DNA from 2 places in the Streptomyces sp. NPDC025784 genome. Region 1 is predicted to be linked to the other one. Evidence: riboswitches for the same ligand, from Rfam matches in the RefSeq annotation. Region 1 holds a riboswitch; the other holds the start of a gene.

Region 1 (14,071 bases):
TGCGCATCCGCGGCCTCGACGGGATCCGGATCGCCGACGCGTCCGTCTTCCCGACCATGCCCGCCGTGAACCCGATGATCGGGGTGCTCATGGTCGGGGAGAAGTGCGTCGATCTGATCGGTGGTGGTGAGTGATGAGTACGGCAACCCTCCAGGAGAACAAGGCCGTCGAGCCCGTCTTCTCCGTGCACAACCTGTGGAAGGTGTTCGGCCCGAAGGCCGAGCGCGTCCCCGCGGACCCCGAACTCGCCGCGCTCGCCCCCGCCGAGCTGCGCTCGCGCACCGGCTGCACGGCCGCCGTCCGCGACGTCGGCTTCGACGTCCGCAAGGGCGAGGTCTTCGTCGTCATGGGCCTGTCCGGCTCCGGCAAGTCCACCCTGGTCCGGTGTCTGACGCGGCTCATCGAACCGACGTCCGGCAGCCTCGCCATCGACGGCGAGGACGTCCTCGCCATGGACCGGACCCGGCTGCGCGAACTCCGCCGTCACCGTGCCGCGATGGTCTTCCAGCACTTCGGCCTGCTGCCGCACCGCACGGTCCTCGACAACGTCGCCTACGGCCTGGAGATCCAGGGCGTCGGCAAGGAGGAGCGCCGCACCAGGGCCGCGGAGATCGTCACCAAGGTCGGCCTGGAGGGCCTGGAGCAGCGCAGGCCGGGCCAGCTCTCCGGCGGTCAGCAGCAGCGCGTCGGCCTGGCCCGCGCCCTCGCGGTGGACCCGGAGGTCCTGCTGTTCGACGAGCCGTTCAGCGCGCTCGACCCGCTGATCCGGCGCGACATGCAGGAGGAGGTCGTCCGGCTGCACCGCGAGGAGGGCCGCACGATGGTCTTCATCACCCACGACCTGAACGAGGCCCTGCGCCTGGGCGACCGGATCGCCCTGATGCGCGACGGCAGGATCGTCCAGCTCGGCACCCCCGAGGAGATCGTCGGCTCGCCCGCCGACGACTACGTACGGGAGTTCGTCCGGGACGTCCCGCGCGAGCAGGTCGTGACCGTCCGTAGCGCGATGCGGGCGGCGTCCGCGCACGAGGCGGGCAGCGGTCCGGCCCTGACACCCGACGCGACCGTGTCCCAGGCGATCGAGGCGGTGGCCCGGACCGGCGCCCCCGCCCGGGTCATGGACGGCGGCCGCTGCCTCGGCGTCGTCGACCACGAGCGTCTGCTCGGCGTCGTCGCCGGGACGCGGTCCGGTGCGGGTGACGCGGCGCAGACCGAGTCCGGGCGTACTGACGCGGCCGGGAGCGGGTCCGCTCTCGGCGCGCCCACCGGAAGCGGGTCCGACCTCGGCGCCGCCGCCGGAACGGAGCAGGACGAGGAGGTGGTCTGATGGCCACCGTCACCGCGCCGCTCGCCCCCTCCCGGATCGGCGGACTGCTCAGACACCGGGCCGTCGGCAAGCTCCTGCTGCTCGCCGTCGCCGCGGCCGTCGTCGTACCCGTCCTCGACTCCCGCTGGGCCAGTGGCACCTGGCCGCACGCCCTCACCGTCGACCTCGGCGGGCCGCTCGGCCGTACCAGCGACTGGATCATCGACAACCGCGACAGCCACCCGCTGTTCCTGTACTTCTTCGGGTACGTCAGCAATGCCGTCGTCCTGGCCGTGCGCGCCGTCTACCTGGTACTGCTCGCCGCCGGCTGGGCCGGCGTGACGGCCGTGGCGGCACTCGTCGCCTGGCGGACCGCCGGCGTACGGCTGGCGCTCGGCACGGCCGCGGCGTTCCTCGCCTGCGGCGTGCTCGGCATGTGGGTGCCCACCATGCAGACACTGGCGCTCATGGTGGTCGCCGTCCTCGCGTCCGTCGTCCTGGGCGCACTGCTCGGCCTGGCCGCGGGCCTGTCCGACCGCACGTACCGCGCGCTGCGGCCCGTCCTGGACACCATGCAGGTCCTGCCCGCCTTCGCCTATCTGCTTCCCGTCGTGCTGGTCTTCGGCATCGGCGTCCCCGCGGCCGTGCTCGCCACCGTCGTCTACGCCGCCCCGCCCATGGCCCGCCTCACCGCGCTCGGCCTGCGCGACGCGGACACCGGCGTGATGGAGGCCGTCGCCTCGCTGGGTGCCACCGCCCGTCAGCGGCTGACCACCGCCCGGCTCCCGCTGGCCCGCAAGGAGCTCCTGCTCGGCCTCAACCAGACGATCATGATGGCGCTGTCCATGGCCGTCATCGCGTCCGTGATCGGTGCGGGCGGCCTCGGTGACCGCGTCTACCAGGCCCTCGCCTCCGTCGACGTGGGCGCCGCGCTCGCCGCCGGCATCCCCATCGTGCTGCTCGCCGTCGTCCTGGACCGGGTCACCGCCGCCGCGGGGGAGCGGCTCGGCGAGTCGGAACGCGCCCTCGCGCCCTGGGCGTACGCCGTGGCCGCCGCCGTGGCCGTCGCGGTCGTCGGACGCCTCGCCGGCCGTCTCGACTGGCCCGGATCGTGGGTGGTGGGCATCGCCGAGCCCGTGAACCGGGTCGTCGACTGGATGACGAACCACCTCTACTCCGGCGTCCCCGTCATCGGGGGCACCGCCGACTGGGCGGGCCACTTCACGACCTGGGTCCTCGACCCGCTCCGGGACGGCCTGCTGTGGCTGCCCTGGTGGTCGGTCCTGCTGATCGTCGCCGCTCTGGCCTGGCTGATCGGCACCTGGCGCACCGCGCTCACCGCCGTCCTCGCCATGGCCGCGATCGGCGTGCTGGGCGTGTGGAAGCCGTCCCTGGACACGCTGTCTCAGGTCCTCGCGGCGGTCGCCGTGACCCTGGTGCTGGGCTTCGCCACCGGTATCGCGGCGGCGCGCAGCGAGCGCGTCGAGCGACTGCTGCGGCCCGTGCTGGACGTCTTCCAGACCATGCCGCAGTTCGTCTACCTGATCCCGGTGGTGGCGCTGTTCGGCGTGGGCCGCGCGCCCGCCGTCGCCGCGGCCGTCGTCTACGCCCTGCCCGCCGTGGTCCGCATCACCACCCAGGGGCTGCGCGCGGTGGACCCCGCCGCGCTGGAGTCGGCCCGCTCGATGGGCGCGACCAGCGGGCAGCAGTTGCGCCAGGTCCAACTGCCGCTGGCTCGGCCGGCCCTGCTGCTCGCCGTCAACCAGGGCGTCGTGCTCGTCCTCGCCGTGGTCATCATCGGCGGTCTCGTCGGCGGCGGAGCGCTCGGCTACGACGTCGTCTTCGGTCTGGCGCAGGGCGACCTGGCGACCGGACTGGTCGCCGGCGCCGCGATCGTCTGCCTCGGCCTGATGCTCGACCGGGTGACCCAGCCCACCGAACGCCGCGCGAAGAAGGGAGCGTGACATGCGACTTCGTACCACCGCCGTGGTGGCGGGCGGATCGGCGCTCCTGCTGCTGACCGGCTGCGGCGCCGCCGACATGACCAAGCAGGCCTCGCCGTTCGCGAACGCCCAGGGCGCGAAGACGGTCACCCTGTCCGTGCAGTCCTGGGTGGGCGCGCAGGCCAACGTGGCCGTCGCCCAGTACCTGCTGGAGCACGAGATGGGCTACCGCGTCGACACCGTCCAGGTCGACGAGGTGCCCGCCTGGGACGCGCTCAGCCAGGGCCGCGTCGACGCGATCCTGGAGGACTGGGGCCACCCCGACCAGGAGAAGCGGTACGTCGACGACAAGAAGACGATCACGAAGGGCGGGCAGCTCGGGGTGACCGGGCACATCGGCTGGTACGTCCCGACGTACTTCGCCGAGCAGCACCCGGACGTGACCGACTGGAAGAACCTCGACAAGTACGCCGACCAGTTGCGTACGGCCGAGAGCGGCGGCAAGGGCCAGCTCCTGGACGGCTCCCCGTCCTACGTCACCAACGACAAGGCGCTGGTGAACAATCTGAAGCTGAACTACCAGGTGGTGTTCGCGGGTTCCGAGGCGGCGCAGATCACCCAGATCAAGCAGTTCGCCAAGGAGAAGAAGCCCTTCCTCACCTACTGGTACTCCCCGCAGTGGCTCTTCGAGAAGGTCCCGATGACGGAGGTGAAGCTCCCCGCCTACAAGGAGGGCTGCGACGCCGACGCCGCGAAGGTCGCCTGCGCCTACCCGCACACCCCGCTGCAGAAGTACCTCAACACGGACTTCGCGAAGAGCGGCGGCAAGGCGGCGGACTTCCTGAAGAAGTTCAAGTGGACGACCGAGGACCAGAACGAGGTCTCCTTGATGATCGCCAACGACAAGCTGACGCCCGAGGAGGCGGCGAAGAAGTGGGTGGGCAGCCACGCGTCGACGTGGCGGGCGTGGCTGCCCTGACCCTGCCTGCTTCCGCAGGCCGCCCCGCCGGAGTCCCGCCGGCGGGGGTGCAGCTCACCGCCGGAGTCCCGCCGGCGGTGAGGGTCCTGCCTATCGCCGGAGTTCCGCGGCGATGTCCCCCAGGGCCTGAGCGGCTCGGCGCTGCAGCCCCGGCCCGAACGTGACGCGGGTGGCGCCCCGTTCGCCGAGCTCCGTGAGCTGCTCGTCGAGCGGGGCGTCGCCGGTCCTGGCGAACACGTTGACCGGCCCCTCGATCCCGGCGCGCAGCTGGGGGAGTACGTCGACAGGAGCGCCGATCGGGTACACGCAGTCGGCGCCGGCGGCGACGTACAGCGCGGCCCGCTCGATCGCCCGCTCCGGGTCGGGGTCCCCGCACGCGAACGTGTCGATCCGGGCGTTCACGAACAGCCGGTCGCCGGCGGCGGCCCGTACCTCGGCCAGCCAGTCGGCGTGCCGGGCGGGGTCCTTGAGGACGCCTCCCGCCGAGTCCTCCAGATTGCAGCCGACCGCACCCGTCCCCAGGAGCCGCTCCACCAGCTCCTTGGGCGGGAGCCCGTAGCCGTCCTCGACGTCCGCGGACACGGGCACGTCGACCGCGCGGACGATCCGCGCGACCGCCGCGAACATCTCCTCGGCGGGCGTCGCCCCGTCCTCGTACCCGAGGGAGGCGGCGACCCCGGCGCTGGGCGTGGCGAGCGCCGGGAACCCGGCGTCCACGAACACCCGCGCGCTGGCCGCGTCCCAGGGGCCCGGCAGTACCAGCGGGTCACCCGGCGGGCGGCCCCGGTGCAGTGCCCGGAACGTCCCGGCCCTGTCCGTGCTCTGACTCACCACGCGGTGGCGCCCGGTGCGATGCGCCGGGTCACCATCAGCCGGTTCCAGCTGTTGATGACGGTGATCAGTCCGATGAGATGCGCGAGCCCCGCCTCGTCGAAGTGCGCGGCGGCGCGCTCGTGGACCTCGTCCGGCACGAACCCGTCCGTCAGGACCGTGACCGCGTCGGTCAGCGCGAACGCCGCCCGTTCACGTTCGCTGAACGCCTCCTCGGCCTCCTCCCAGGCGTTGAGGAGCTGGATGCGGTCGTCGTCGACCCCGTGCTTGCGGGCGAGCTTCACGTGCATGTCGAGACAGAACGCGCAGTGGTTGAGCTGCGAGGCGCGGATCATGACCATCTCCGCGAGCGCCGGGTCCCCGAGGCCCTTCTTCGCGGCGGCGCTGAACGCCTGCATCGCGGTCCGCACCTCGGCGTCGAGGTGGCTCGTACGGGTGCTCCCCCCCGCGGCTGTCACTTGTACTGTCCCGCCCGGTAGTGTCCGGCCACCAGCCGGCAGGTCACGCCGAACCGGTTCCAGGCGTTGATCACCGTGATCGCGGCGATCAGCTGGGCCAGTTCGGTCTCCTCGAAGTGCTTCGCGGCCTGCTCGTACACCTCGTCGGGCACGAATCCGTCCGTCAGGACCGTGACCGCCTCGGTCAGTTCGAGCGCCGCGACCTCCTTCTGCGTGTAGAAGTGCTTCGACTCCTCCCACGCGCCGAGCTGGATGATCCGCTCCACGCTCTCACCCGCGGCGATCGCGTCCTTGGTGTGCATGTCCAGGCAGAAGGCGCAGTGGTTGAGCTGCGAGGCGCGGATCTTCACCAGCTCCAGGATCACGGGGTCCAGACCCTTCCGGGCCGCCGCGTCGAGCTTGATCATCGCCTTGTACACGTCGGGGGCGAGCTTGGCCCAGTCCAGGCGCGGGGCGTGCTCGGGAACGTACTCGGTGGTGCGGCCGGTGGTCGTGGTGTCGTCATGCGTCGTCATGTGTCCCGACACTACGGGCGGAGTAGCCCAGGAGTATGGTCCATTTCCATGGCAGAGTCATGGGCCACTTTGGGTGGCGAGGGATTCGACCTCCATGTCGAACCGACCGGGTCCGGGGTGCGCAAAGGGCTGACGGACGCGTTGCGCGAGGCCGTCCGCAGCGGCCGGCTCGCACCCGGCACCCGGCTCCCCTCCTCCCGGTCGCTCGCCGTCGACCTGGGCATCGCCCGCAACACGGTCGCCGACGCGTACGGCGACCTCGTCGCCGAGGGCTGGCTCACCGCACGCCAGGGTTCGGGCACCAGGGTGGCCGAACGGACGGTCGTACCGCCCGCCCCGGAGGCCGCGCCGCGCCGCCGCGAGCAGGGGCGCCCCGTCTACGACCTCGTCCCCGGCAGCCCGGACCTCGCCTCCTTCCCGCGCACCGCATGGCTCAGGGCGGCCCGCCGCGCGCTGACCGCCGCACCGCACGAGGCCCTCGGCTACGGCGATCCGCGCGGCCGCCCCGAACTGCGCACCGCCCTGTCCGGCTATCTCTCCCGCGCCCGCGGAGTGCGGGCCGATCCGGAGCGCATCGTGATCTGCTCCGGCTTCGCCGACGGCCTGACGCTGCTCGGCGCGTTCCTGCGGCAGCGCGGCGTGCGCTCCGTCGCCGTCGAGGCCCATGGGCTCGACCTGCACTGGAACCTTCTGCACCGTTCGGGTCTGCGGACCGTCCCCCTGCCCCTGGACGGACTCGGTGCCCGCACCGACGACCTGGCCGAGGCCGGAGCCGTCCTGCTCACGCCCGCGCACCAGTTCCCCATGGGGGTGCCGCTCCATCCGGACCGCCGTGCCGCCGTCGTGGACTGGGCCCGCCGCACCGGCGGCCTGATCCTGGAGGACGACTACGACGGCGAGTTCCGCTACGACCGCCAGCCCGTCGGCGCGCTCCAGGGACTGGACCCCCAGCACGTCGTCCACATGGGCACCGCGAGCAAGTCCCTGGCCCCCGCGCTGCGTCTGGGCTGGCTGGTCCTGCCGCCGTCGCTCGCGCCCGAGGTCACCGCGTTCAAGGGCGGCGGGGGTTGGTCGACCGGGACGCTGGACCAGCTCACCCTCGCGGAGTTCCTCACCTCCGGCGCCTACGACCGGCACGTCCGGGCGGCCCGGCTGCGCTACCGGCGACGCCGCGACGCACTGGTCGCGGCCCTCGCCGATCGCGCCCCGTCGGTCCACGCCACCGGGATCGCGGCCGGCCTGCACGCCGTCCTCAGGCTTCCCGCGGGCACCGAACAGTCGGTGGTCCGGGCGGCGGCCTGGCAGGGGCTGGCCGTCCACGGCCTGACGCGCTACCGCCACCCCGACGCCGTCACGGAACCGCAGGACGCGCTGGTGGTGGGGTACGGGACACCGCCGGACCACGCGTGGTCGGGGGCGCTCGACGCGCTGTGCCGGGCGCTGCCCTGACCTGGATCCCGGCTCCGGCTCCCGTTTCCCTTTCCCCGGCTCGCGCCCCCGGCTTCCGGTCGCCGCGGAGCCCGAGTGGACTGTCGCGCTCTCTGCTGCGAGGCCTTGCCGACGGGAGCCCGGAGCGGCTACGGGGATTCCTGCACCGGGGCCTCGCCGAAGCGGGCCAGCGCCAGCGCGCCCGCGACCGCGACCGCGAAGCCGAGGACAGCCAGCCAGGCCAGCCCCTCCCGCGTGCGGTCGCCCAGCCACACCACGCCCACCAGGGCGGGCCCGATCGTCTCCCCGATCACCAGTCCGGCGGTCGCGGTCGTCACGGAGCCGCGCTGAAGGGCCGAGGTGAGCAGCAGGAACGCCGCGCCGCCGCCGATGAGCAGCGCGTACGTCGCCGGATCGGCCAGCAGCGCACCGGGGTCGAGGTCGTCGATGAGCCGCACCGACACCTCGACCACACCGAAGCCGAAGCCGGCGCCGAGGCCGAGGACGAGCGGGCGCCCCCGCTCGGGCAGCCGCCCGCTCACGAGGCCCAGCAGCAGCACCCCGACGGCCGTGCCCAGCATCGCGTACGGCAGGGCCGTCGGCCCCGGGCGGTCGCCCTCGGTGCCGGACGCCAGCCCCAGCATCGCGAGCCCCGCGCACACCAGTCCCACCGCGCCCCACTCGACCCGGCTCAGCCGCACCCGCAGCAGCTGTGAGGCCACGACCGCCGTCACGGCGAGGCTCGCGGCGAGTGCCGCCCCCACCGCGTAGATGGGAATCGACCGCAGAGCGGCGATCTGGAGCAGGAACCCGACCCCGTCGAGCGCGAGCCCGGCCAGATAGCGCCATTGCCGCAGCGCGCGCAGCAACAGCGCCGCGTCCCCGCCCGGCCCGGTGCCGGCCGCCGCGCGCGCCGCCATCGCCTGGAGCACCGTCGCGGTACCGAAGCAGACCGACGCACCAAGCGCGCACACCATTCCAAAGAGCACGAAGCGACTGTAGGGGAGCCCGCATCGCAGGGGGCCGTCGCACGCACGTCCTGTGGTGCTCTCTACTCTGATCGCCGAACGTCCAAGAAGAAGCACAAACGAAGCAAAGTCGAACCGAACGAAACAACGGGGGAACGGACATGGCGGACACACGTCGTCAACTGCGCTCGGGCACCGTCGTGCTCGGCGGCATGGGACTCCTCGCCGCCGCACTCACGGCCTGCTCCTCGGAGCCGGACAAGCGCTGCGTCGACCGCGACAGCTACAACCTCGCCAAGGGCTACCGGGTCGTCGCCGACAAGAACTGCAAGTCCACCAAGGTGTCCGTCAACGGCAGTTGGTACTACGGCGGCAAGAAGAAGAGCGGCTGGGTCGACGGCGGCTCCTTCGTCAAGCCCGGCAAGGGTTCCGGCGGCTCCGGCGGCAGCCACAGCGGCGTCGACCGCGGCGGCTTCGGCAGCGGCAAGGGCAGCTCCGGCGGCTGAGCCGGAGAGACGTCCCGTGGAACGCCGCACCATCGCACCCCGCCCCGACTGGCAGCGGACCGTCGAGGAACAGGGCTTGATCTATCCGCTCACCCGCCACCCCGACGAATCCCTGCGCCCCTACTGGGACGAGAGCGCGTACTACGTCTTCTCGCTCCCCGAGGTCGAGGCGCTGGAGGAGGTCGTGGACGAACTGCACCGCATGTGCCTGGCCGCGGCCGAGCACATCGTCCGCACGGACCGCTTCGCCGACCTCGGCATCACCGACCCGAACGTCGTGCGGGCCGTCGCCGAGGCCTGGCGGCGGCGCGCCGAACTCCCCTCCGTCTACGGCCGCTTCGATCTGCGCTACGACGGCACGGGCCCCGCCAAGCTGCTGGAGTACAACGCCGACACGCCGACCTCCCTCGTCGAGGCCGCGAGCCCGCAGTGGTTCTGGATGGAGGACCGCTTCCCCGGCGCCGACCAGTGGAACTCCCTGCACGAACGCCTCGTCGCCGCCTGGAAGAAGCAGGCCCCCCTCCTGCCGCCGGGCAGCCCGCTGCACTTCGCGCACTCCTCCGCCGACGAACTCGGCGAGGACCTGATGACGGTCGCCTACCTCAAGGAGACCGCCGAGCAGGCGGGCCTCGACACCGACTGGATCTCCATGGAGGAGATCGGCTGGGATCCCCTCTCCGGCCGCTTCGTCGACAACTCGCTCCGCTTCATCCGCAGCTGCTTCAAGCTCTATCCATGGGAGTGGCTCACCGCCGACCGCTTCGCCGGACACGTCCTGGACACCCTCGACAACGGCGGCGGCACGGGGACCACGCTGTGGATCGAGCCGGCCTGGAAGATGCTCCTCTCCAACAAGGCCCTCCTCGCGATCCTCTGGGAGCTCTACCCGGACCACCCGAACCTCCTCCCCTCCTACCTCGACGGCCCGCGTGAACTGGCCGCCGACCGCGGCTACGTGGCCAAGCCGCTGCTCGGCCGCGAGGGCGCCGGGGTCACCGTGCACGAACCGGGCGAGGCTCCGGCCGTACGGACCGACGAGCCCTGCGTCTACCAGGAGCTGGCCCCCCTCCCGTCCTTCGACGGCAACCGCGTCGTCCTGGGCGCCTGGGTCGTCGAGGACGAGTCGGCGGGCCTCGGCATCCGTGAGTCGTCCGGCCTGGTCACGGACGAGTACGCCCGCTTCCTGCCGCACGTGATCCTCTGACGGCCCGGCGCGCGCGGACCCCGGCCCCCGGGCGCCCGGCGACACGGGGGGCCGGGGGCCGGATCCCGTGACGCGTCGGGCACCCGCGCGCCCCGCACCCGGCACCGCGCCTCGGTGCCCCCCGGACGGCCCTGCCCCGGGACCCGGGGCATCCCGGAGACGGCGCCGGATGCCGCCGGCTCCCGCCCCTAGGCCCCCAGCACCTCGCGGAGCCGGCCGAGCCCCCAGTCGAGGTCCTCCTCGGAGATGACCAGCGGCGGGGCGATCCGGATCGTGACGCCGTGGGTGTCCTTCACCAGGACGCCGCGGTCCACCAGTTTCTCGGAGATCTCCCGGCCCGTGCCGTACGCCGGGGCGATGTCGACGCCCGCCCACAGCCCGCGCCCGCGGACCTGCGTGACATGACCGGACTCCTTCAACCGGCCCAGCTCCTGGTGCAGATGCGCACCCAGCTCGGCCGCCCGCCGCTGGTACTCGCCCGACCGCAGCATCGCGATCACCTCCAACGCCACCGCGCAGGCCAGCGGATTGCCCCCGAACGTCGAACCGTGCTCCCCGGGCCGGAACACCCCCAGCACGTCGGCGCCCGCCACCACCGCCGACACGGGGACGACCCCGCCCCCGAGCGCCTTGCCCAGCACGTACACGTCCGGCACGACCCCCTCGTGCTCGCACGCGAACGTCCTCCCCGTGCGGCCGAGACCCGACTGGATCTCGTCCGCGACGAACAGCACGTTCCGCTCGCGCGTCAGTTCCCGCACCCCCGGCAGATAGCCCGGGGGCGGCACCAGCACCCCCGCCTCGCCCTGGATCGGCTCCAGCAGCACGGCGACCGTGTTCTCCGTCAGCGCCGCCCGCATCGCGGTCAGGTCCCCGTACGGCACGATCTCGAAGCCCGGCGTGTACGGCCCGAAGTCCGCCCGCGCCTCAGGGTCCGTGGAGAAGCTGATCAGCGTGGTCGTACGGCCGTGGAAGTTGTTCCCCGCGACGACGATCTTCGCCCTCTCCGCGGGCACTCCCTTCACGCGGTACCCCCACTTCCGGGCCGTCTTCACCGCCGTCTCCACCGCCTCCGCGCCCGTGTTCATCGGCAGCACCATCTCCATGCCGCACAGCGCCGCCAGCTCCCGGCAGAAGTCCGCGAACCGGTCGTGGTGGAACGCCCGCGACGTCAGCGTCACCCGCTCCAGCTGCGCCTTCGCCGCCTCGATCAGCCGCCGGTTGCCGTGCCCGAAGTTCAGCGCCGAGTATCCGGCCAGCATGTCGAGGTAACGGCGCCCCTCGACGTCCGTCATCCAGGCCCCGTCCGCCGTCGCCACGACGACCGGCAGCGGGTGGTAGTTGTGCGCGCTGTGCGCGTCGGCCGAGGCGATGAACACCTTCGTCGTCTCCGTAGCGGTCACGCGATCTCCGTTTCTTGGCGTGCGGCACGGGGCGACGCGCGTGCCCGCGCACGGGGCGGCACGTGCCACCCGGACCGGGCGGCTCGCGCTCCCGGACCATGGGCGGATACGTGCTCCCGGGCGGGGGACGGCGTGTCCTCCCGGGCGGGGAGTGGCGCCCGCCGACGGTGGGCCCCGGCCCCCTTCCTACCGTCGCTCGCATGGTGGACCGGGGAACCCGCAGATCCGGCGCGCCCGGTAGGCTGACCGGCGGGGCCGTGACTGGCGCGCTGGGATGGGACCGACCATCGGGGAGCGGCCCCTCGAACTGTGTGCCGTGCGCCTGGGCCGACCCGTGAACGCTGAACACCACGTCCGGAGGCCGTCATGCCAGAGCCCCTTTCCACCGAGTCCACCGCGTTCCGCAGTGCCCTGGACGTGATCCGGGCCGTGGAGCCCCGTGTCGCCGACGCCATCGGCCAGGAGGTCGCCGACCAGCGCGACATGCTCAAGCTGATCGCGTCGGAGAACTACGCCTCCCCGGCCACGCTCCTCGCCATGGGCAACTGGTTCAGCGACAAGTACGCCGAGGGGACCGTCGGCCGTCGCTTCTACGCCGGCTGCCGCAACGTCGACACCGTCGAGGCCCTCGCCGCCGAGCACGCCCGCGAGCTCTTCGGCGCCGAGCACGCCTACGCCCAGCCGCACTCCGGCATCGACGCCAACCTCGTGGCCTTCTGGGCCGTCCTCGCCGCCCGTGTCGAGGCCCCTGCCCTGGAACGCGCCGGCGTCCGCAACGTCAACGACCTCACCGAGGCCGACTGGGCCGAACTGCGCCACGCCTTCGGTAACCAGCGCATGCTCGGCATGTCCCTCGACGCCGGCGGCCACCTCACCCACGGCTTCCGCCCGAACATCTCCGGCAAGATGTTCGACCAGCGCTCCTACGGCACCGACCCCGCCACCGGCCTCATCGACTACGAGGCCCTGCGCACCTCCGCCCGCGAGTTCAAGCCGCTCATCCTCGTCGCCGGCTACTCCGCCTACCCCCGCCTGGTGAACTTCCGGATCATGCGCGAGATCGCCGACGAGGTCGGCGCCACGCTCATGGTCGACATGGCCCACTTCGCGGGCCTCGTCGCCGGCAAGGTGCTCACCGGAGACTTCGACCCCGTCCCGCACGCCCAGATCGTGACCACCACCACGCACAAGTCGCTGCGCGGCCCGCGTGGCGGCATGGTGCTGTGCGACGAGACCCTCGCCGAGCAGGTCGACCGCGGCTGCCCGATGGTCCTCGGCGGCCCCCTCCCGCACGTCATGGCGGCCAAGGCCGTCGCGCTCGCCGAGGCCCGCCGCCCCGAGTTCCGCGACTACGCACAGGCCGTCGTCGACAACTCCCGTGCCCTCGCCGAAGGCCTGATGCGCCGCGGCGCAACGCTGGTCACCGGCGGCACCGACAACCATCTCAACCTGATCGACGTCGCCTCCTCCTACGGCCTCACCGGCCGTCAGGCCGAGTCCGCCCTGCTCGACTCGGGCATCGTCACCAACCGCAACGCCATTCCCGCCGACCCCAACGGCGCCTGGTACACCTCCGGCATCCGTATCGGCACGCCCGCGCTGACCACCCGTGGTCTGGGGACGGCCGAGATGGACGAGATCGCGGGCCTGATCGACCGCGTCCTGACGTCCGCCGAGCCCGGCACCACGGCCAAGGGCAGCCCGTCCAAGGCCCAGCACGTCCTGGACGCGAAGATCTCCGACGAGATCGCCCACCGCGCCACCGACCTGCTCGCCGGTTTCCCGCTCTACCCGGAGATCGACCTCGGCTGACGCGCCTCGCGCGGGCTACAGATCGATCAGCTCCTGTCGTGGTTCCCGCGGCGGTCCGGCAGTCTCACGCCGGGCCGCCGCGCGGCGTATCAGGACGGAGCCCCCCGCGCCGAGGACCAGCCCCGCCGCCAGCCCGGGTACCGCCCACCTCACGCTGTCCGCCGCGTCCGGCTCCGCCACGCGCCCCGAGGTGCTTCCCGAGCCGAACAGGTCCCCCTCCTCGTCCAGTTGGTCGAACACCGAGCGCGGCGCCCGGTGCCAGCGGATGTCGTCGTCCCGGACGTCGGGGGAAGGATCCGTCCGCACCCATGGAGTGCCGTCCGCGGCGACGAACACCTGGTCCTGACGCTCGATGGCGACATCGCCACCCGGTGCCCTGCCGGTCTGCGGCCAGCCCCCCACTCCTGTGAGCCCCCAGATCACGGTGGCCCGCACTGGGGGGAAACGGCCCTCCACCCATGCCTCGGGAACCCGCTCCGTCCCCGTGTACCGCGGGGAGAGCAGCCGCCACAGCCGTACGAAGTCCCGTTCCCCGGAGTGCAACGAGGTCGCCCGTCCCGTGTCACCGGCGACGACCAGCGCCAGGTCGGGAGAGTCGGCCTTCGCCCGCGCCGAGCCGCGCGCCGAATCGTGTGCCGCATCCCGTGCGGCGGCCCGAGCGCCCGGAGAGCCGAGCGCGGCCGACGCCACGACGACCAGCAACAGAAGCCACACCCGC
Region 2 (14,071 bases), on a different contig from region 1:
GGGCACGCTCGGCCTCCAGCCAGGCCCGCGCCTCGTCCCTGCCGACGGGCGCCGTGTCCGGGTCCGGGTCGCGGTGCGGTGCGGCCAGGACCGGGTCGGCCTCGAAGTGCAGTGCGGCGGCGGTGGCCCGGCGCAGCATCCAGCGAGCGGTGCGGTCGAGCGCGGCGTCGCGGTCGCCGGGGCCGTCCTCCGTCTCGGTCAGCTCGGCTGCGTAGAGCCTGAGCAGATCGTGGAAGCTGTACCGCTCGGCGTCGGCATCGCTCTGCAGCAGTCCGGCGTCGGTCAGCTCCTCGGCGCAGGCGAACGCCTCGTCGTAGGACAGTCCGGCCAGGAGCGCGCCGGTTTCGGGGCTGAAGTCCGCGCCGGCGGCCAGTGCGGCCCGGCGCAGGAAGGTCTTTGGTTCTGGGGCGAGTTGCCGGTAGGAGAGCGCGAAGGCGGCGCGCACGCGCAGGTTGCCGGCCTGCAGGCCGTCGAGGCGCCGTCCTTCGGCGGCGAGGCGGGTGGCGAGTTTGCTCAGCCGTTCGTGGGGTCGGCTCAGCAGCCGTTGGCCGGCGATCCGCACGGCCAGTGGGAGGTGTCCGCACAGGTCCGCGAGGTCCCGTGCCGCCTGTGCCTCGGCCTGCACGCGTTCCGGGCCCAGGATGCGGGTGAGGAGTTCCACCGCCTCTTCGCGTCTCAGCAGCGCGAGATCGCTGCGGTGGACGGACTCCAGGCCCGCCAGGGAGTGGCGGCTGGTGACGAGTGTCAGGGACGGTCCGGCAGCGGGCAGCAGGGGGCGGACCTGGGCTTCGTCGGCGGCGTTGTCGAGCAGCAGGAGCACGCGCCGGTCGCTGACCAGGGATCGCCACAGGCCCGCGCGGTCGTCGGTGTCGGCCGGTATCGCGGCGTCGGCGATGCCCATCGCGCCGAGCAGCCGGGACAGCGCGTCCCGGGGCGGGGTCGGCTCGGGGTCCATACCGCGCAGGTCCAGGGCGAACTGCCCGTCGGGGAAGTGCGGAGCGAGGTGATGCGCGGCGTGTACGGCGAACGCGGTCTTGCCCAGCCCCGGCTGGCCGGTGACGACGGTGACCGCCGTCCTGCCGCGCTCGGCGTCATGGGCCAGTTCCAGCAGCCGGGCGAGTGCCGGGGCTCGTGCGGTGAAGTCCCCTATGTCGCGCGGGAGGGCCAACGTGGCGGACGCGGCGGGGCCGTCCGCGGTGCGGGGGCGCGGTCGGCCCAGGGCGGCGGACCGCTCAAGGCGCACTGCCTCGTCGCCTTCCAGTCCCAGCGCTTCGGCCAGAGCCTGAACGGTACGGCGCTGAGGTCCCCGGGTGCGCCCGCGTTCCATGTCCGCCAGTGCTCTGACGCTGACCTCGGCCGCGTGGGCGAGTGCCTCCTGGCTGAGTCCGGCGCGCGTCCGCAGCTGGCGCAGTCGGTGCCCGAAGTCACTGCCGACAGGCGTGGCACCGCGCACTGTTGAAGTCCCCGTTCGTCCGGCTCTCCCAGCGCGAGCCACCGGCAGAAGTATGACAGTCGGCAGTTCTGCCGGGTGAACTGCCTGGGAGACGACGGCGCGCGGTGATCGACTGAAGGCACGGGTTCGCGCACACCCTGCGGTCCGGCTACCGGACGGGCGAGGGCAGCTCAGAACCGCGGTCTACCGACCAGACCACCATGGCCGCCGGCAACCGGCCCGCGGCTCCGCACCAATTCATCGGGGAACCTTTCATGAACACGCTCATGCGCCGTCCCGCCCTGCTCGCTGTTGCCGGCGCGGCACTCGCTCTCTCCCTCACCGCCTGCCAGGGTGGCGAGGACAGCAACGCGTCTTCCTCGGCGTCCTCCTCGGCGAGCGAATCGGCGGCGGCCGGCAAGACCGACGGCGCGTCGGAAACGGCGGAGACGACCGACTCGGCCGGTTCGACCGGGTCGCAGGGCTCTTCGGCGTCTTCGGACTCTTCGGGGTCTGCGGACTCCGCGGGCTCGACCGGCAGGCAGGCTGCCGGCTCCACCCCGGTGTGCACGGCCGGGGACGTCACCATCACTGCCGCCACTCAGGACGGTCCGCCGTACACCCATCTCGTTCTCACGGCGAAGAACACCTCCGGGTACTCGTGCCGCCTGGCGGGCTTCCCGCACGTCCAACTCCTGGAGAGCCACAAGCAGGATGTCCCGGCCGTCGCAAAGAGCAAGCCGGCCGCACCTGTCGTGATCTCGGCAGGGGCCCCGGCCTACGCCCTGCTGAAGGTGTCGGACGGCGGTGTGGACGAGGACAACGAGCCCGTGTCGGCGTTCTCCGTCACGCTGGAGGGCGACTCGACGGTCATCGCCGTCAGCGCGCCCGGCAGTGAGGGCATCGCCGCCGACCCGGCGAAGGCACTCACCGGCTACTGGACTCCCGAACTCCGCAACGGGGCGGACGACTTCTGAAGCCCGTGTCGGCGCCCGAAGGCATCGATCGGTCTTCTCCTGCCTGATCACGTCCGGACGTCGCGGTTTCGCCTGACGATCCGTTGGCGGACGCGCCGCTGCCTGCCGGCGTGAGGCCGTGCACGGGCGTGAGGCCGTGCGGCGGCGCGGGAGGCTGTGCGCGGGACGGGGTGCGGGTTGCGGGCTTGCCGCAGGGCCCCGATCTGCTGAGAGTTCTCGTCTCGGCCCTCCCGCCCGCGCACGGCGCGCCCGCTGGTGGTCATGGGGACACCGGTCGCTGCGCCCTCGGCGCCGAGCCGCAGGCGGCCTCCACCGCGGCCTTCCGCATGGCGTCGCGCGTGTGATGGACGATGCCCGGCACAACCTCGATCAGCACGGGCTCGCTCGCGCCGGCGGGCTCAGTTCGTGCTGCGCGAGGCCCTGCCTGCTGCACACGCGCAACCTGGCGGACGTGGTCCCTGCTCTGCGCCACAGCACACCTGCCCTTCCTGTGAAGCCTTTACGGAAGGTCGACTGGCCGTTGCCGGCGACTCGTCGAGCTGTCCGGAGGGAACTACGAAAGCCCGAAGATGACCGGCCGCCGTGCCTAGTACTCCCTCCTGTGGCCGGACCCGGCCCAGTGCAGCCGACTCGTAGAGATCCGCGACAACGTCCTGGACCGTATCGCCGAGGCCGAGCCGGAAGGCGGGCTCGGCGAGATCGAAGGGCTTCGCGTCAGCCTCACCGGGGCCGAATCCAAGATCGACCAAATGGCCGCGTGCCCTGCTGGCCACCAGCCACAACACCACAGGCCCCCGTACTGAGATATCCAGAAGATCCACGTATTGCAGCGGGCACGTCCGGGATCCTCGGCACTCACCATCGCACCCGACAGTTCAGGTTCAGCCCACGCACGGTTTCGCGATCTGCGTCGTCCTTACCGGGACGGACAAGGAATATCCGCTGGCACCCGACCGGGGCGATTGTGCCTCCCCTGCGCAAGGGGGGGTCTGCTCCTGAGCCACTACCGGTCAATTCGTGACTCGGATAAGGTTGCGATCGAGCCGTGACTGGCGTGTCGAGATGGGCGCAACCATCGGGGAGCGGCTTCGTCACATGGACGTGTGCCGCGCGCCTGGGCTTCTTGGGATCGACCCGGGAGGCACCGTCATGACTCAGCACCTGGATTCCTCGCCCATGGCCATGGGCCGGCCACTGCTGGTCGGGGCCGTCGACATGACAGCCGACTCGTTCCCAGGCGGTGGCAGGTATCTGGCTGCTGAAGGAGCGGTGGGGCGCGCCCGGCGGCTGCGGTCGAAGAGGGCCGACATCATCGAACTGGGTCCTGCATCGAGCCACCTGGGAGCCCAGAAAGTGGGCGCGGCTGAGGAAATCAGACGGCTCGCCGGCGTCATGGAGCAGGTGGTCGCCGAGAGTGTGCCAGTGCCGGCCGACTCGTTCCTTCCTGAGTTCCAGCGCTTCGCCGCCGCTCGTAGGAGCCCCGTACCTGAACGACATCCAGGGCCTTCCCGATCCCGGCTCGTACGAGGAACTCACGGACTATGGTTGTCGGCTGAACGTCGGGCACTCCGTGCAGCGGCGTGCACCGGCCACCGCAGCGTTGACCGATGCCACCGAAGTGGGCAGGAAAATCGGGGAGTTCGTCGCCGAGCGTCTGGCCGCGCCGGACACGGCCGGCATCTGCCGGGAACGGCTGGTCATCGCTCCAGGGCCCTTCGCGCCCTCACCGGAACCAGTATTCCTGGGGTCAGTCCGGCGACTGTGGCGACGGAGTCGTAGGCGGCACGGCACGGAGCGGATTACCTCCGTACCCATGACGTGAGCACCCCCCCCACGATGCGCTCACCGTCTTCTACGCTCGGCAAACCGCCGAAGGAGGAGCATGATGGATCAGCGAGAAGCGATCGTCGCGGTGGTGCGACGCGAAGAGCGAGTGCTCGTCATCCAGCGGGGTCCGCTGGCCAGGCTGTCAGGATACTGGGCGCCCCTGAGCGGCACACTCGAACCGGGTGAGACGCAGGCGGAAGCCCTGGTCCGGGAGGTGCACGAGGAAGTCGGGCTGAGAGTCTCGCCCGTGGCCAAGGTCTGGGAGTCGCAGACCGAGGACGGCACGTTCCGACTGCACTGGTGGACGGCGGAGGCTGAGGAAGGCGAGGTCGTTCTGCATCCGGGTGAGGTGAGCGACGCCCGCTGGGTCACACCTCAGGAGTTCTCCCGACTTCAGCCCGTCTTCGAGACCGACCGCGTGTTCTTCGACCGCGTACTGCCTCAACTCTGACGACGCGTCGAAGGAGTACAGAGCGCTGCGGCGCACAACCTACGCCGCTCGGCACCTCTGTGAGACCGCAGACAGCCAACACGAAGGAGTTCTGGGTGACCGCGTTGGGTCGATACGCCGAGGTCCGAAAGATCCCCGGACTCACGTCCCTGCTCGTGACGGGGGTTGTCGCACGACTCGGCAGCGGCATGACACCGCTTGCCCTGCTGTTGCTCGTCGAGAGGGCGACCGGCCGCTATGCGTACGCCAGTCTCGCGGTCGGTGTGTATGCCCTGGCCGGGGTATCGATCAGCCCGGTGATCGGGCGGATCGCCGACCGGCTGGGCCCTTCCCCGGTTCTCCTGGGCACCGCCGTTGCCCATGCGATGGCCCTGGCCGGGCTGGTGGTCACTGCCCAGGGCGCCGGCGCGCTGCCTCTGATCTGCACGACGGCCGCCGCCGTCGGCGCGACCTATCCGCCTCTCACCGCGGTCATCCGCGGCGCATGCAACCGGCTGACCGGCCCCAGGACCGGCTGGGCACGAATGCGTGGGACCGTGCTGGCCGCGGACACCGCGTTGTACGAGGTCGTCTTCGTCATCGGTCCCCTGCTGGTGGGTGTCTTCGGGGTGATCGCCACCCCGGCTGCCGCGATCATCGCAGCCGCCGGGGTCACACTGGCCGGAACCACCCTGGTGGCATTCGGCGCCGCGATGCGCGCCCAGCGGCCGCATGCCTCCCGCGTCAGGACAAGCGGACTGGGTCCTCTGCGGGTGCCCGGCTTCACCGTTCTGCTGGGCTGTGTCGGCGCGCTGGGGGCGGGGTTCGGCGCCGTCAGCGTGGCGGTACCCGCCTACGCCGCCGAGTACTCCGGCCGCGACTCCGCGGGGCTGGCCGGTCTGCTGCTCGCGGTGTGGGGCCTGGGTTCCGCTGTGGGCGGTCTCTGGTACGGAGCCTGGCCGCCGCGCTCGCCCCTTCACCGGCAACTGGCCTGGCTGCTCGGCTGCGTCGCTCTCAGCCTCGCGGTACTCGCCGTCGTACCGGGCCCGGCGGCGCTGGGCGTCGCACTCGTGCTCGGCGGCGGCGTCATAGCTCCCTGTCTCACGGTCTACATCTCCCTCGTGGGCCGGATGACGCCCACGGACATGCTCACAGAGGCACACACCTGGATCGCCACCGTCCCCGTCGCCGCCAACTCGGTCGGAGGAGCGCTGGCGGGCACCCTTGTGGACGAGCCGGGCGGCGTGCCCTGGGCTTTCGTCATGGCAGGCACCATCGTCGCCGTCGCCGCGGTGACAGCCGCATGGCCGACCGGACCGATCACCCGCGCCGACACCAAAGCCGAGGAGACGACGCCGGCAGCGGCGGACGGTGACGCCACCTGTCCGACAGCGTGAGCCAGTGTCGCTCGCTCACGGGGCGGAATCAGTGCTCCGCAGCTTCGCCGATGGCTCCGGCTGACCTGGCCAACGGCGCCGCAGCGAGGAACGCGGAAGGCTCTCCCACTCACGAGCGGGATCCGCCACTTGGTGGCCTTGGAGCGGTGATACCTGAGCTGAACACGGCGTACGGAGGTTTGGCTCGTCAGACCGTCGCCAGTACCCACTGGTTGAATGCGCGCATGCCAAATGTCCTGCCGTTCTTCATGTGTGCCCTTCTCGGTGCCGTAGCGGTCGCCTTGTATGCCAACAGACGGCAAGACGGGTTGACAGCCCGCTTCACCGATGGTCGACGCGTCACAGTGTCCTGCGCCATCTGCCCGGCCGGAGCCGATCGCTGGGCACGAGGCTTCTTTGTGATCGAGCCGGGGTGCTGGTCGTGGGAGCCTCGCCGTTCGCGTGCCGGCGAGCCAATGCTGCCGGCGGACGCGCGGATCCTGCGGATCCGAAGGCCCGAGGGACGGGAGAGGAACCGACTGCACTATCGCGTTCTGGTGATGGAGTGCACGTCTGCCGAGGGGGACGTCCGTTTGGCGGTACAGCCTGGAGGGTTGGAGCATGTGGTGATGAAACTCGCGCCGACCGGCTACGAGGTGCTGCCGCCTGTCGTGGAGTGATCTGCATTCCCGCCTCTGGGGTATCTGTCGTACACGTGTAGCCGCCGCTGGTACTCGGCGGAACACCCCCTACCGACGGGAAGGACGAGGACTGTGCCTTGTCGCTGACATCGGTCGGCGGAACGCCCCCGCACCAGCGGCGCGCAGCACCAGTTGCCCTCCGGCCTCCTTCCCGCACCGCACACCGTCGCCCCCACCCGGCGGCACGGCCCGGCCGGTGGCCGCCCCTCAGGCGGCGGAGGACCGCAACGCGGCCTTCGACGCGCTGCGGATCGCCGTGGAGCGTGGGCGAGCACACCAGCAACGAACTGCGCCACAGCCACACCCACGTTGCACCGGTCACGTCTTGTGGGCCTACAACGAGGAGCACGTCGACGAGCTGTCTGCCTACGTCGGGGCGCGATTGCGAGAGCGCGGCGGCGTGCGGCCGACGATGTCGATGTTCGCTCGACTGCCGGCGTGGATGAAGAGGTCGGACAATCGCTCGGAGGTGCTGGCCGGCCTCGAGACGCTGCGGGAGCTGGCGAAGCGGATGGCACCTGCTGACCGCTCCGATGCCGCGCACGGGCGCGGTGACCGTCCCCGAGCGCACAGGAGTATGTACTTCCGGGTCGGCCCATATGAGTCTTGAAGGCCCTGGTCACAGCCATTCGTTGATGGCTGCGACGAGAACGGTTGCCTCGTAGCGGACCGGGAGGTCGAAGGACAACGCGAGCTGCACGAGGAACAGCAGCGCCGAGCCCTGAAATCCGCGTCCACCCGCTCCTGATCCACCGAGCCACTGCGGTTCCTCCCTCGTGGTGGCACGCGTGGCTGTCGCTGGGTGGTCAACGGCGTGTTGTACCGGGTGCGGACGGCGCCGCAATGGCGGGACCTGCCTGAGCGGTTCGGCCCGTGGGAAACGGCCTCTCCCGGGTACTCGTCGCATGCAGCGCACGCGAGATCCGGCGTGCTGCCGCCGGACATCGGAGGAGTGATCCATCGTGCCCCGTGCGACCGGCAGCCCGCAGGTGTCCACCGCCACGTCCAGGAACACCGACCGGGCCGACGGCTCGCGGGTGGCACGGTATCCGGCGTGGAGCATGGCGATCGGGGCTGTCGCGGTGTCGGCGTCCGCCGTGCTCCTCGAGCTGGCGCACACCTCACCGGGCACCGCGTCGTTCTACCGGTGTGCTCTGGCCCTTCCGGCGCTGCTCGCGCTCGCTGCTGCGGAACGCCGCCGTGTCGGTACCGTCCCCCGGCACCGGTACCCGCTCGCGCTGTTCGCGGGAGCGCTGTTCGCCGGTGACATGCTGCTCTGGACGCAGGCGATCGGCGAGGTCGGGGCGGGCCTGTCCACGGTGCTGGTGAACGTGCAGGTCGTGCTGGTGCCGCTGCTGGCCTGGGCGATCGACCGGGAACCGGTACCCCGCCGATTCCTGGCGTGCCTGCCGGTGCTGCTGGCAGGTGTGGTGTTGACGGGCGGGGTTCTTGAGCACGGTGGGAGGGTCGGCTCCGATCCGTCCCTGGGCACGGTCCACGCAGTACTGGCGGCGGTGTGCTACTCGGGCTTCCTGTACCTGCTGCGCCGTGGGGGCCATTCCGGGCCCGTACGGCAGGTGTACACGGTGGTCGTCGCGTCGGCGGCGATGGTTTCCCTCGCTGCGGGTCTGGTCCGGTACGGGTTCGACCCGGCCCCCGGGTGGAAGGTCCTCGGCTGGCTGCTGGCAGTGGCCGGGTGCAGCCAGGTCGTGGGCTGGCTGCTGGTCGCGACTGCTTCAGCCCGGCTGGCCAGTCATGTCGGTGCGGTCCTGCTGCTCCTCACCCCGGTCGGCGCGGTGGCGCTGGGCGTGGTCGTACTGGGCGAGCGCCCCACTTTCCTGCAACTGGCGGGCTGCGTACTGATCCTGGTGAGCGCGTACGTCGCGACAGCACGGGGCAGCACATCATCCGACTGACAGGGACGTCAGGTAGCAGCCGCGGCGGAGGGTGGAAGCCTCCTCGGGGGCCCTCATGCTCGGACGAGCAGGAGAGCAGTTGATCTGTACCAGGACCATTCAACATTCTTTTCGCACGGTTTCTGAATCCCGCGGAGAGGCTCTTCTCACGAGCGGCAATCGCGCCCGGGCAGGCTGCCGGCTTGGCCTCGGCCGCTTCTCTCCCCTGCCGTTGGATTGCCGTCTCAAGGGCGTCTCCGCCCTGCTGATCCGCAAGGAAAGCGACAGCCACATCCGCCGGTACCTGTGGGACGGACACTTCTGGTCGGGCTCGTACTTCGCCGGAAGCTGCGGCGGGGCGCCCCTGACCGTCGTGAAGCAGTACATCGAGAACCAGAAGCGCCCCACGTGGCGGGCTGAGGTGAACACTGCGGACCCGTGCTCACCTGCGGGTCAGAGCAGCTCTGAGATGACCTTCACCCCCCGGCGTAAACGCCGGAGCACTGGCCAAGATCAAAGGTAGAGCTCTCCCATGCGATGCGTGTGCTCGACCAGGTCAAGGAAGGCCGTGCGGCGACTGTCACCAAGCTGCTGCCTTCGCTCAGCGTCCGCAGTCGAACTCGTCTGTATTCGGGCAGCTCTGGCGTTTCCCTGGCTCGTCACCCAGCCGGCCAGGACGGCCGTGCCGCCGCCGAGGTCGGCGATCCAAAGGCTGTTGTCCACCGCGTGGCATATGGTGCCCACCTCATCGGCCCTAATCTGTCCTCGACAGGTGGTTCGACCATCCTCGAGGCATCAGAACTTCAGCTGCCAGCGTCAGCACGCACCTCCCGGACCATCGCAGTCGTACGTGATGCCGTTCGAGTCGCTGGCCGCAGGTCCAGGAAGCGATCGACGGCTGGGAGCACGCCTACAACCACCAGCGCCCGCATCCGGCACTCTCCCGTTCGCGGCAGTCGCGAGCCTCCTGAACAGGACGTCACAGAACCGGAGTTGTCCATCGGGGGCGTCCAACCGCCTCTTCTGCCGTCGCAAGGAACCGCGGTCGAGTCGGAAGTGCGGGTGCCAGCCAGCGGCGAGATCACCCCGGTGGCGCGCAAGCAGCGAGTCAGTAACCACCAGGCACTGTCTCGCCGGACACTGATCGTCTGGGTCAACCATGGCAGCGTCCACTTCGTCCTTGCCTCGTTGTCGAGGACGACAATCCCCCGGTCGCGGAGGAGCCCGCGCTTCTAGCCCTGGCACGGCGGCGCCGGGGCGGATCCCGATCCACGGATCCGACCGCGTCCGGCTGGCGAGCCTTCTCGTGCGGTCGGGGGCCTGCGGCGGATGCTCCGACATTGTTCCCTTTGCCACATGTTCCACTTGCCATCTTCACTTGTGCACGAGCTAAATCCCCCGTAGCTTCAATGTCGAAGCTCCACAAGCTCGACAAACACTCACTAAACAGACACAGCAGACGCCTACGCGCACAAAAGGGGACTGGGCGATTACCACCAGTCACTAGATCTGGATGCGGCGCCCCTGCTCTGGATGGTCCTTCAGCCGTTCACCGCGCAGTCCAACGAGAACGACTGCCCTCCAAAGCATCCCTACACAGCTACTCGACTCAGGAGATCGTCATGTCTGACACCGTTCCGCCCCACTCCCGCCGGGCTTTTCTTTCCACCTCGGCTGCTGCAGCTGCCGCAGCAGCAGCGCTCGGAGGTTCCACGAGCCTGTTCTCGGCCAGGCCGGCCGCGGCTGCCGAGAGTGCCACCTCCTACGGTTCACACGCTGACCGGCGCATCCGCCCCTTCCGCGTCCACTTCCCCCAAAGGGACCTCACCGACCTTCGCCGGCGGATCGAGGCAGCACGCTGGCCGGAGAAGGAAACGGTCAGCGATCAGTCGCAGGGCCCACAACTGGCAACGATGCAGAAACTCGCCCGCTACTGGGCCACGGAGTACGACTGGCGTGACGTGGAAGCGAGGCTCAACTCGTGGCCTCAGTTCATCACCGAGATCGACGGCCTGGACATCCACTTCATACACGTCCGCTCCAAGCACAAGAACGCCATGCCGCTGATCGTCACGCACGGCTGGCCGGGGTCGATCATCGAGCAGCTGAAGATCATCGAGCCGCTCACCAACCCCACCGCGCACGGCGGCAGGGCCGAGGACGCCTTCCACGTGGTGATCCCGTCCATGCCGGGCTACGGCTTCTCCGGCAAGCCGACGTCCAAGGGCTGGGGACCTGATCGCATCGCGCATGCCTGGGCGGAGCTGATGCGACGCCTGGGCTACAGGAAGTACGTCGCTCAGGGCGGCGACTGGGGCGCGGTCGTGACCGACCTCCTGGCCGTGCAGGCGCCGACCGGGCTCCTCGGTATCCACACCAACATGCCGGGCATTGTCCCGCCCGCCATCGACAAGGCCATCCAGTCCGGCATGCCGCTGCCCAGCAACCTCTCCCCCGAGGAGAAGCGTGCCTGCCAGCAGCTGGACTTCGTGTACAAGCACATTGCCTACGCTCAGATGATGGGATCGCGTCCCCAGACTCTGACCGGACTGACCGACTCCCCGGTCGGCCTGGCGGCGTTCATGCTCGATCACGACGCGGCCAGCCTCGACCTGATCACACGAGCTTTCAACGGGCAGCGCACGGGTCTCACCCGGGACGACGTCCTGGACAACGTCACCCTGTTCTGGCTGACCAAGACCGCGGTGTCCTCCGCCCGCCTCTATGCCGAGAACAGGTTCCCCTTCTTCGCCGCTAAGGGTGTGTCGATCCCGGTCGCCGTCAGCGTCTTCCCCGACGAGCTCTACCAGACCCCCAAGAGCTGGGCCCAGAAGGCCTACCCCAACCTCATCCACTACAACAAGCTCCCCAAGGGTGGCCACTTCGCCGCCTGGGAGCAGCCGGAGCTCTTCGTGAACGAGGTCCGCTCCGGCTTCCGTTCGCTGCGCTAGAGCCCGGCTCGACGGTGCGGCCGGGCATGGCTTATCCCCGCGCCGCCCGGCCGCACTTGAGAGCGAGCTCGCCAGCACGACTCCACCCCCGCAGGCGCAGCCGTCCTGCAACAGCAGTGCAGCAGCCGGTGCCGACGCTGTCACCGGTGATCCCGGCAGCACTGCTGCCCTGCGGGGCCGGCCCCCACAGCGTCACGTCTCGCCGCCTATCGGCGGTTCCCTCCCCCCACACCGTGGAGCGGTCTTCGCTCCTCACGAAAGGAACCAGCATGTTCGGCAAGCTTGGAGCACCCGAGATCGTCCTCATCCTCGTTGTCGTCATTCTCATCTTCGGTGCGAAGCGCCTGCCCGACATGGCACGCTCACTCGGCCAGTCGATGCGCATCATCAAGAGCGAAACCAAGGCCATGCGCGACCACGACGACGAAGACACGGCTGCTGCAGTTCCCGTCGCCGCGCCGGCCGATTCCACGCGCCACCTCGCCGCCGAGGGACCTCGCAGCGCTGTCCCTGCAATGCAGGAGGCCACCGAGACCGCCTCCGCTCAGAGCATCACCATCACGCGCTGACGCTCGACGCCATCAGCGACAGAAGAAAGGAGGCCTGGCCGTGCTCTCAGTCGCCACCCGCGCTCCTGGAGGGGTGATGCCCCTCACCAGCCATCTGCGCGAGCTTCGGAGCCGCCTGTTGAAAGCCATCAGCGCCATCGCTGTCACGACGATCGTCGCTGGGCTCTTCTACAACCAACTGGTTGACTTCATGCTTGCTCCCCTGCCGGGCTGCACCATTTCCGGCACCAGCAGCAGCACTGAGCGATGCGGGATCATCGCCACCAACGGCCTCCTGGCCCCCTTCACTCTTGCGCTGAAGGTCTCGATCACCGCAGGCCTCATCGGCGCGAGTCCGGTCTGGCTCTACCAACTGTGGGCCTTCCTCTCCCCCGGACTGCGTCACACGGAAAAGAGATACGGACTGGCCTTCCTCGCCACCGGGATCCCCCTGTTCCTGACGGGAGCCGCGATCGCTTACGCCGTGCTCCCCACAACGGCGAGAGTTCTGATCTCCTTCACACCGGGCAAGGCAACGAACATCCTGCCGGTCGACGACTTCCTGGACCTTGCGACACGCATGGTCGTGGTCTTCGGGCTGTCGTTCGAACTGCCGCTGATCCTCGTCATGCTCAACCTGGCGGGCGCGGTGAGCGCGAAACGCATGGCGGGCTGGTGGCGCAACATGGTCATCAGCATCACGGTCTTCTCTGCCATCGCCACACCGAGCAGCGATCCCTTGAGCATGCTGGCCCTTGCCGGGCCCATCACCGCGCTCTACATGGCCGCATGCGCCATCGCCTGGGTCAACGACCGCCGACGCGCCCGACGGAGACCTGCACCCCTCAGCCCGGATGAAGCTTCACCGCTCCTTCCCCCTGAGCCGCCCGGCAGCCACTGATCGACTCGCCTCTGAAAGGCGTCGCACAGGAAGGTCATGCATGTTCCTCGACATGGGGCCACTCGAAATCCTCACGATCTTCGTCGTGGCGGTAGTTGTCATCGGACCCGAGAAGCTACCCAAGGCGATCTCCGAGACTCTGAGTTTAATACGCAAGGTCAGATCCATCTCCGACACGGCCCAGTCGGAAATACGCGCACAACTCGACCCTGAGGAGCTGTTCGGAAGTCAGTACCGAGACCTACGTCCCCAGTCCATGGCCGAAAGGGCACTTCTGGAATCCAAGGAAGAGCTGGCGTTGGCGGAATTCACCAAGGCCTTCGCCAGTGACGCGCACCACGGCGAGCCCGGCATGCGGAAGTCGGGCTAAGGCTCGTCCCGCATGAGCGCGTGAGCTGTGGCCATGCCTGACGGAACGGTCGCTGGGTGGAGCCGAAACGGTTGAACGAGCGCCCGTTGCGCGGGGCCGGGGTGCGTCTTGATTACCTGGTCGGGCGGCGTCTTGAACGAGTGCTTGCGTCCTGGCACCGGTACGGAACGCAGCCCCGGTCCGGCCTGCTGGATGTGTGGCTGATCGACAGCCAGGAGGCCGCCACCCACGTGACGACCGGGTCGGACTGGTGCCTGATCGTAGAGACCTCGGTCCCCTTTGAAGGATACGAGCTGGCGGAGTCTGACCGCGTCGAGGTCGCGCCGGTTCACGGCGAGACCCCGTTCGCGGACCATCTCGGCGAGACGGTCCGGGCGGTACGCGAAGAAGCGGACCCAGACACAGGCCGACACAGCGTCGATCACCCAGGCCACCGGATCGACCATCTGCAGCAGTTCGTGAACCAGTCGACCTGGGATCCGGTGCCCGTGCAGCGGCGCATCAACGAACGTCTGCTGCCGCTTGCGGCGCCCGTCCAGCATGAGTCCCCGCAGATAGCAGTCGCCCTTGGCCCGCTGGTCCTTCCACGGCACCGAAGCCAACACATCGGCCACGAACAACGCCAACGTCGCCCGAACACGCCTCACTTCATGTAAATCCACC

The links. A riboswitch is a leader RNA that binds a small molecule or an ion and turns the genes downstream of it on or off. The one in region 1 is predicted to bind ZMP and ZTP.
Region 2: linked by a shared signal. The riboswitch ahead of ACZ4IF_RS41105 (dihydropteroate synthase) and the one ahead of ACZ4IF_RS29435 (glycine hydroxymethyltransferase) in region 1 are both predicted to bind ZMP and ZTP.

Annotation. Positions count from the first base shown of each region.
Region 1 is NZ_JBVHMN010000014.1:248,878-262,948, reverse strand. It holds gene ACZ4IF_RS29495 (GMC family oxidoreductase) at 1-134, shown strand, start outside; gene ACZ4IF_RS29490 (quaternary amine ABC transporter ATP-binding protein) at 134-1,327, shown strand; gene ACZ4IF_RS29485 (ABC transporter permease) at 1,327-3,270, shown strand; gene ACZ4IF_RS29480 (ABC transporter substrate-binding protein) at 3,272-4,228, shown strand; gene ACZ4IF_RS29475 (isocitrate lyase/PEP mutase family protein) at 4,319-5,059, opposite strand; gene ACZ4IF_RS29470 (carboxymuconolactone decarboxylase family protein) at 5,056-5,457, opposite strand; gene ACZ4IF_RS29465 (carboxymuconolactone decarboxylase family protein) at 5,514-6,032, opposite strand; gene pdxR (MocR-like pyridoxine biosynthesis transcription factor PdxR) at 6,081-7,481, shown strand; gene ACZ4IF_RS29455 (DMT family protein) at 7,610-8,437, opposite strand; gene ACZ4IF_RS29450 (hypothetical protein) at 8,590-8,934, shown strand; gene ACZ4IF_RS29445 (glutathionylspermidine synthase family protein) at 8,951-10,138, shown strand; gene rocD (ornithine--oxo-acid transaminase) at 10,327-11,541, opposite strand; ZMP/ZTP riboswitch at 11,789-11,876, shown strand; gene ACZ4IF_RS29435 (glycine hydroxymethyltransferase) at 11,908-13,353, shown strand; gene ACZ4IF_RS29430 (hypothetical protein) at 13,369-14,067, opposite strand.
Region 2 is NZ_JBVHMN010000028.1:48,788-62,858, forward strand. It holds gene ACZ4IF_RS41095 (ATP-binding protein) at 1-1,453, opposite strand, end outside; gene ACZ4IF_RS41100 (DUF4232 domain-containing protein) at 1,708-2,409, shown strand; ZMP/ZTP riboswitch at 3,445-3,536, shown strand; gene ACZ4IF_RS41105 (dihydropteroate synthase) at 3,625-4,188, shown strand; gene ACZ4IF_RS41110 (NUDIX domain-containing protein) at 4,295-4,687, shown strand; gene ACZ4IF_RS41115 (MFS transporter) at 4,783-6,063, shown strand; gene ACZ4IF_RS41120 (hypothetical protein) at 6,288-6,722, shown strand; partial or broken gene ACZ4IF_RS41125 (transposase) at 7,504-7,629, shown strand; gene ACZ4IF_RS41130 (DMT family transporter) at 7,706-8,659, shown strand; partial or broken gene ACZ4IF_RS41135 (transposase) at 8,883-9,038, shown strand; gene ACZ4IF_RS41140 (hypothetical protein) at 9,529-9,609, shown strand; gene ACZ4IF_RS41145 (epoxide hydrolase family protein) at 10,426-11,589, shown strand; gene tatA (Sec-independent protein translocase subunit TatA) at 11,859-12,158, shown strand; gene tatC (twin-arginine translocase subunit TatC) at 12,235-13,038, shown strand; gene ACZ4IF_RS41160 (twin-arginine translocase TatA/TatE family subunit) at 13,079-13,408, shown strand; partial or broken gene ACZ4IF_RS41165 (IS701 family transposase) at 13,930-14,070, opposite strand.